One region of the Streptomyces sp. NPDC031365 genome, then DNA from elsewhere that is predicted to be linked to it. Evidence: riboswitches for the same ligand, from Rfam matches in the RefSeq annotation. Region 1 holds a riboswitch; each other region holds the start of a gene.
The links. A riboswitch is a leader RNA that binds a small molecule or an ion and turns the genes downstream of it on or off. The one in region 1 is predicted to bind cobalamin.

Region 1 (2,191 bases):
GGTTGGCCGTGCGGTTGGCGGTGTCCTTGAAGGTCATCCAGCCGTTGCCCGTCTGCGCGAGGGTACGCATCATCCGGCCGTACAGCTCGCGCGCCGGGAGCGTCCTGCGCGCCAGACCCTTGGCCTCGGCGGCCCGGTACGCCGCGTCGAACTCCTCGCCCCACAGGTCGACCAGTTCCGGCACGTCCGCAGGGGAGAACAGAGACCACTGCGCGTCCGCGTCCACCCGGCGCATGAACTCGTCCGGCACCCAGTGCGCGAGATTCAGATTGTGCGTACGGCGGGCGTCCTCACCGGTGTTGTCACGCAGTTCCAGGAACTCCTCGATGTCCGAGTGCCAGGTCTCCAGGTAGACCGCCGCAGCGCCCTTGCGCCGCCCGCCCTGGTTCACGGCGGCGACCGAGGCGTCCAGCGTCTTCAGGAACGGGACGATGCCGTTGGAATGCCCGTTGGTGCCGCGGATCAGCGAACCCCGGGCGCGGATGCGGGAGTAGGCCAGGCCGATGCCGCCGGCGTGCTTGGAGAGCCGGGCGACCTGGTGGTAGCGGTCGTAGATCGAGTCCAGCTCGTCCCTGGGGGAGTCCAGGAGGTAGCAGGACGACATCTGGGGGTGCCGGGTGCCGGAGTTGAACAGCGTGGGGGAGGAAGGCAGATAGTCCAGGCGGCTCATCAGCCCGTACAGGGCGGCGACCTCGTCCACCGAGCGGGCGCCGTCGTCCGCGGCGAGACCGGCGGCGACCCGCAGCAGGAAGTGCTGGGGTGTCTCGACGACCTTGCGGGTGACCGGATGCCGCAGCAGGTAGCGGCTGTGCAGGGTGCGCAGACCGAAGTAGCCGAAGCGGTCGTCGGCACGGGTGTCGATGAGCGCGTCCAGGCGGGCGGAGTGCCGCCGGACGAACGCGGCGGTCCGGTCCGCGATCAGACCCTCGCGGTGCCCGGTCGCGACGGACCCGGTGAACGAGGTGACGTCCTGCGAGGCGGCCTCGGCGCGGATGCCGATGGTCAGCAGCCGGGCGGCGAGCCGGGAGTAGGCCGGGTCCTCGGAGATCAGCCCGGCCGCCGCCTCGGTGGCCAGGTCCCGAAGCTCCGACTCGTCGGCGGCCGCGGACCGGCCGCGCAGCGCGGCGGCGGCGACCCGGCCGGGGTCGGCGTCGGGCAGGTCGGCGGTCAGCTCGGTCAGGGTCCGCAGCAGCGCGGTACCGGGACCGTCGCTCACCCGGGTCACGTCGATCGCTGGAGCCGTATCGGCTGGCGCGATGGTCACGTGGGGCTCTCCCTCGCTCGGCACAGGGCCTCGACGAGGGCTGGGGGCAGCACACGAGCGCACAGGGCGTCGCGCGTCCACCGGCCCATTCCGCGAGGCCCGGACGTCCACGCACCCGGACCGGACGGCCGGGCGCGCTGTCGGCAGGTCCTCGGACTAGACCCCCTGCACACCTCAGCGTGGGCAGGGAGGGGTACACCGTTGCGGGACAGTTCCGGATTCGCACCGGATTCCCCTGCGGCGACAGCGAGCATGAGCATACATCTTGTGTCAGGCCCTGCTGGCAGCCCCATATGTTGTGTCGCGCTGCTCTCAGAGGGGCAACTCGTAGGTGATGAGCACGATGTCGTCCAGGTCCGGCAGCGGGTTCCAGTCGCGCTCGGGGGTGCGGGTGAAGCCGAGCCGTTCGTAAATGCGGTGGGCGGAGTACATGGTGCGCTGCGTCGACAGCACGATCCGCCGGCATCCTTCGGCCGCCCGCGCCCGGTCGACGCAGGCGCGCACCAGGGCCTCCCCGGCGCCCCGGCCCCGGCCCGCGCGCGCCACCGCAAGCATCCGCATCTCCGTCTCGCCCGGCCCCGCGATGTCGGCCATCGGACCGGGACCCGGCACGAAGGTCACCCCGCCCAGCACCGTCCCGTGCTCCTCGGCGACCAGCACCTCGGCGGCCGCCGCCCGCTTCGCCACGTCCCGGAGCTCACCGAGATAGCCGTCGCTCTCTCCGAAGTCCAGCAGGCCGTCCAGCAGATAGGCCTGCGCGGTGATCTCACCGAGCTCCGCGTACTCGCCGGGCCTCACCGGCCGGATCACGATGTCCATGCGGCGAGTGTGCCGTACGGGTAAGACAACGGGCCCCCGGATTCGCCGGCGGCCCGTCGCCCGGTGCGGCGGTGGCGTCAGTGGGCGCTGCCCGCCGTGGCCGGCGGG
Region 2 (2,191 bases), on a different contig from region 1:
GGAACCGGGCAGTCCATGTCCGACCTGTTCGGGCTGTCGTCGCTGCCGGCCACTCAGTACGGGGATCCGGGCGGCTTTTGCTCCAACGTCGTGAGGAACTGTGGATGATCCTGCAATGGACAAGAACGCTTCGCCTGACGGGAGCGGCCGTGGCCGTCGTCGTGTTGGCGGCCGGGTGGATTCTCATCCGTGAGTGGATGCAGCTGCCCGGTGTGCCGGACGACGTGGTCGAGTCCGCCGCTTCCGGGAATGTGCGCATCCTGGCCGAAGGGCACTCCTCGAACCCGGGGAACGACTGGGAGGAATCGCTCGCCCTCCTTGCCGTCTCCCCGGTGTCCGCGGACGGCGATCCCGCCGAGGACATCGCCAAGTCCCTCCGGTCGGCGGGCTGGAGCACGCGAGCGGGCGGAGTCGGTCCGCTGCTCTTGTCCGGGGACACTCCGGCGGAACATCCCGAATACGGGGTGACGGTGCAGAGCTACGAGGACTTCCCCTGCCTCGCTCGACCCGAGGTCTGTGAGGAGTTCGAGAGCGCGGCGGAAGACGGCGACGAGAACCTGTTCGTGGCCACCTTCATGCCGTACGTCTGAGAGTCCCGTCCACAGTACCGACGAGGGGCCCCGGTCAGCCTGGCGCTGACCGGGGCCCCCTCCGCGGTCCACCGGAACTCCTCCAGGGCCGTCGAGTGTGAGACATGGCACCTCCGGGGTGTCCGAGTGCACCGGTGTGCGGGTGTGCGCCCGGATTCGCGCCCCTGATGCCCGCTTGTCACCACCCCCGGGGGCCGATTACTGTCACCACGCCTTGGTGAACGGGAAATCCGGTGTGATGCCGGTGCGGCCCTCGCCACTTGATCGGGAAGTCCGGCTCCAGCCCTTACGGGCAGCCACTGGGTCCTTCGGGACCCGGGAAGGCGGGGCACGGGCGGTGGTACCCGTCAGCCAGGAGACCGGCCAAGGCGCGTCAACCATCCACGAGGTGCTGGAGAGGGTCTGCTGAGCCATGCACATAGCCGAGGGTTTCCTGCCTCCGGCGCACGCGATCGCCTGGGGTGCCGCGTCCGCTGATGGCGGTCCTCGGCACCATCACGCTGCTGTTCCAGGCGCTGCTGCTGGCGCACGGCGGGCTGACCACGCTCGGCGCCAACGTCTTCTCCATGGCGATCGTCGGCCCCTGGGCCGGATACGGGGTCTACCGGCTGCTGCGCCGGTACGACGTGCCGCTGATGGGCGCCGTCTTCGGCGGCGCGTTCGTCGCCGACCTGTCCACGTACTGCGTCACCAGCGTCCAGCTGGCGCTGGCGTTCCCCGACCCGGGCAGCGGGTTCCTGGGCGCGCTCGGCAAGTTCGGCGCCATCTTCGCCGTCACGCAGATCCCGCTCGCGGTGAGCGAGGGCCTGCTGACGGTGCTGGTGATGCGGCTGCTGGTGCAGTCCAGCAAGGGGGAGCTGACCCGGCTCGGGGTGCTGCTGGCGAGGCCCGCGAAGCGTGCGGCGGTGGCCCGGTGAAGCGCAACACGAAGATCAATCTGCTGCTGCTCGCGGTGGCTGCGCTGGCGGTGCTGCCGCTGGCGCTCGGTCTGGGCGACCACAAGGAGGAGCCGTTCACCGGCGCCGACGGCGAGGCGGAGACGGCGATCGTCGAGAACGAGCCGGACTACGAGCCCTGGTTCTCGCCGCTGTACGAACCGCCGTCCGGGGAGATCGAGTCGGGGCTGTTCTCCCTCCAGGCGGCGATCGGCGCGGGCGTCCTCGCCTACTACTTCGGCCTGCGCCGGGGCAGGCGGCAGGGCGAGGAACGGGCCCGCGCGGCGGCCTCGGCCGATGCCGGGGAACCCGCCAAGGGCCCGGCAGCGGACGGGGACTGACCTCCCGTGCTGCCCATCGACGCGGCGGCGCACGGCAGTCGCTGGCGCCGCCGCCATCCCGTGGACAAAGCCGTGCTCGGGCTCGGCCTGACCGTGCTCGCGATCTCGCTGCCGGCCTGGCCGGGCGCGGCGCTGGTGCTGGTGACGGCGCTGGTGCTGCTGCTCGGCCCGGCCGGGGTGCCGGGCCGGGGGCTGTGGCGGGCGTACAAGGTGCCGTTGGGTTTCTGCGTGACGGGCGCCGCGACGCTGCTGGTGCAGGTCGGCGGACCTGAGGGGTTCGTGTCGCTGGCCGACGACGGGCCGTCGCGCGCCGGGGAGTTGCTGC
Region 3 (2,191 bases), on a different contig from region 1:
ACCGGCCCCGGCGTCCGTGCCGGGGCGAGGGCCGGCCTCGCCCCCCGGCTGCTCCCCCGGCTGCTCCCGCGGCTGCTCCGACGGCTGCTCCAGCGCCCGCTCCAGCGCCCGCGCCTCGCCCTGCCGCCGCCCACGCCGCAGTCCGAAGTAGTAGGCGAGGACGCCCGCGCCGATCGCCGCCTGGAGGGCGAACAGCGCCGACTCGACCTCCCTGGACGGCGGTTCGTACAGGGGCGAGAACCACGGTTCGTACTCCGGGTCGATCTCGGTGATCGCCGTCTCCGCCTCGGCGTCCGCACCCGTGAACGGCTCCTCCTTGTGGTCGCCGAGCCCGAGCACCAGTGGCAGCACCGCCAGCGCGGCGACGAGAAGCAGCAGCAGGCTGTTGATCTTCGCGTTGCGGCTCATCGGGTCACCGCCCCGGCCCGCTCCGCCGGCTTGCGGACACCCACCGTTGTCACGAGCACCCCGAGCCGGGTCAGTTCACCCCTGCTCGACTGCACCAGCATGCGCATCACCAGTACGGTCAGCAGTCCCTCGCTCACCGCGAGCGGAATCTGCGTCACGGCGAAGACGGAGCCGAACTTGCCCAGGGCGCCCGGAAATCCGCTGCCCGGGTCGGGGAAGGCGAGCGCCAGCTGCACGCTCGTCACGCAGTACGTCGACAGGTCGGCGACGAACGCGCCGCAGAACACGGCACCCATCAGCGGCAGGCCGTACCGGCGCAGCAGCCGGTAGACGCCGTACCCGGCCCACGGGCCGACGACCGCCATCGAGAAGACGTTGGCGCCGAGCGTGGTCAGCCCGCCGTGGGCGAGCAGCAGCGCCTGGAACAGCAGCGTGATGGTGCCCAGCACCGCCACGACCGGCGGCCGGAACAGGATCGCGCCGAGTCCCGTGCCGGTCGGGTGGGAGCAACTCCCCGTCACGGACGGAAGTTTCAGTGCGGACAGGACAAACGTGAACGCTCCCGACGCGCCCAGCAGCAGGGTGCTCTCGGGATGTTCCCTGACTTCACGGATGAGTGACCGGGCTCCGTGGACGACGAACGGCGCCGACGCGACGCCCCAGGCGACCGCGTGCACCGGAGGCAGAAAACCCTCGGCAATGTGCATGGCTCAGCAGACCCTCTCCAGCACCTCGTGGATGGTTGACGCGCCTTGGCCGGTCTCCTGGCTGACGGGTACCACCGCCCGTGCTCCGCCTTCCCGGGTTCCGAAGAACCCAGTGGCTGCCCGTGAGGGCCGGAGCCGGACTTCCCGATCACAGTGGCGAGGGCCGCACCGGTATCGCACCGATTTCCCGTCACCAAGGCGTGGTGACAGTAGTGCCCGGACCGGGCCGGTGACAAGCGGTCACCAGGGGCGCGCGGACGGCGCCCGGAGGCTCGTGGCCCGGCGTGCACCTGCGGACTTGACGCGCATCGTGTCGCCCGCCGGGGCGGAGGACTGGAGGGCCGCCGTCATGGGCAGAACCTTGCTGCAACTAATATGCAACAGCGATAGTTAAGCAATAGGGATGTGAGGTTCGATGACGACCCGACGAATACGGGGCGCGGCCGCGGTGGCGTTGGCCGCGGTGGTCACCGCCTGCTCGGCGCCGGGCAGCGGCAGCGCGGACGGCGGCGCGGACGCCGAGTCCGTGGTGATCGGGGTCTCCACCGAACCGGACACCCTCAGCCCGTTGCTCGGTTACGGCAAGGACGGCAACTCCAAGATCTTCGACGGACTCCTCGCCCGGAACGCCGACCTCGGCCTCGAGCCCGCGCTGGCGAAGACGCTCCCCGAGATCACCGACGGCGGCCGCACCTACACGTACACCCTGCGTGACGGCGTGAAGTTCAGCGACGGTGAGCCGCTGACCGCCGACGACGTGGTGTTCACGTACCGCACGGTTCTGGCCGACGAGACCAACAACACCGCCCGGAGTGAACTGGCCGCCCTCGAGGAGGTCGAGGCGGACGGCGAGGACAAGGTCGTCTTCACCCTCGACCGCCCTTACGCGGGCTTCGCCGCCCGCACGGTCCTGCCCATCGTCCCCGAGCACATCGCCGGAAGGCAGGATCCCAACACGGGCGCCTTCAACACCGAGCCGGTCGGTACCGGACCGTACGTACTCACCGGCTGGAGCAAGGGCGAAAAGCTCACCTTCGAGGCCAATCCGGAGTACTGGGGCGGTGCGCCGAAGGTGA

Region 2: another riboswitch for cobalamin. It lies ahead of ACZ5C2_RS21970 (energy-coupling factor ABC transporter permease); the one in region 1 lies ahead of ACZ5C2_RS23285 (ribonucleoside-diphosphate reductase subunit alpha).
Region 3: another riboswitch for cobalamin. It lies ahead of ACZ5C2_RS12130 (energy-coupling factor ABC transporter permease); the one in region 1 lies ahead of ACZ5C2_RS23285 (ribonucleoside-diphosphate reductase subunit alpha).

What each region holds. Positions count from the first base shown of each region.
Region 1 covers NZ_JBVIIM010000016.1:104,587-106,777, forward strand. Annotated here, with positions in the region: gene ACZ5C2_RS23285 (ribonucleoside-diphosphate reductase subunit alpha) at 1-1,264, opposite strand, end outside; cobalamin riboswitch at 1,390-1,524, opposite strand; gene ACZ5C2_RS23290 (GNAT family N-acetyltransferase) at 1,577-2,083, opposite strand; gene mctP (monocarboxylate uptake permease MctP) at 2,161-2,191, opposite strand, start outside.
Region 2 covers NZ_JBVIIM010000015.1:4,658-6,848, reverse strand. Annotated here, with positions in the region: gene ACZ5C2_RS21980 (golvesin C-terminal-like domain-containing protein) at 1-108, shown strand, start outside; gene ACZ5C2_RS21975 (hypothetical protein) at 105-590, shown strand; cobalamin riboswitch at 789-972, shown strand; partial or broken gene ACZ5C2_RS21970 (energy-coupling factor ABC transporter permease) at 1,003-1,507, shown strand; gene ACZ5C2_RS21965 (energy-coupling factor ABC transporter substrate-binding protein) at 1,504-1,866, shown strand; gene cbiQ (cobalt ECF transporter T component CbiQ) at 1,873-2,191, shown strand, end outside.
Region 3 covers NZ_JBVIIM010000006.1:44,098-46,288, reverse strand. Annotated here, with positions in the region: gene ACZ5C2_RS12135 (energy-coupling factor ABC transporter substrate-binding protein) at 1-408, opposite strand, end outside; gene ACZ5C2_RS12130 (energy-coupling factor ABC transporter permease) at 405-1,115, opposite strand; cobalamin riboswitch at 1,146-1,328, opposite strand; gene ACZ5C2_RS12125 (ABC transporter substrate-binding protein) at 1,531-2,191, shown strand, end outside.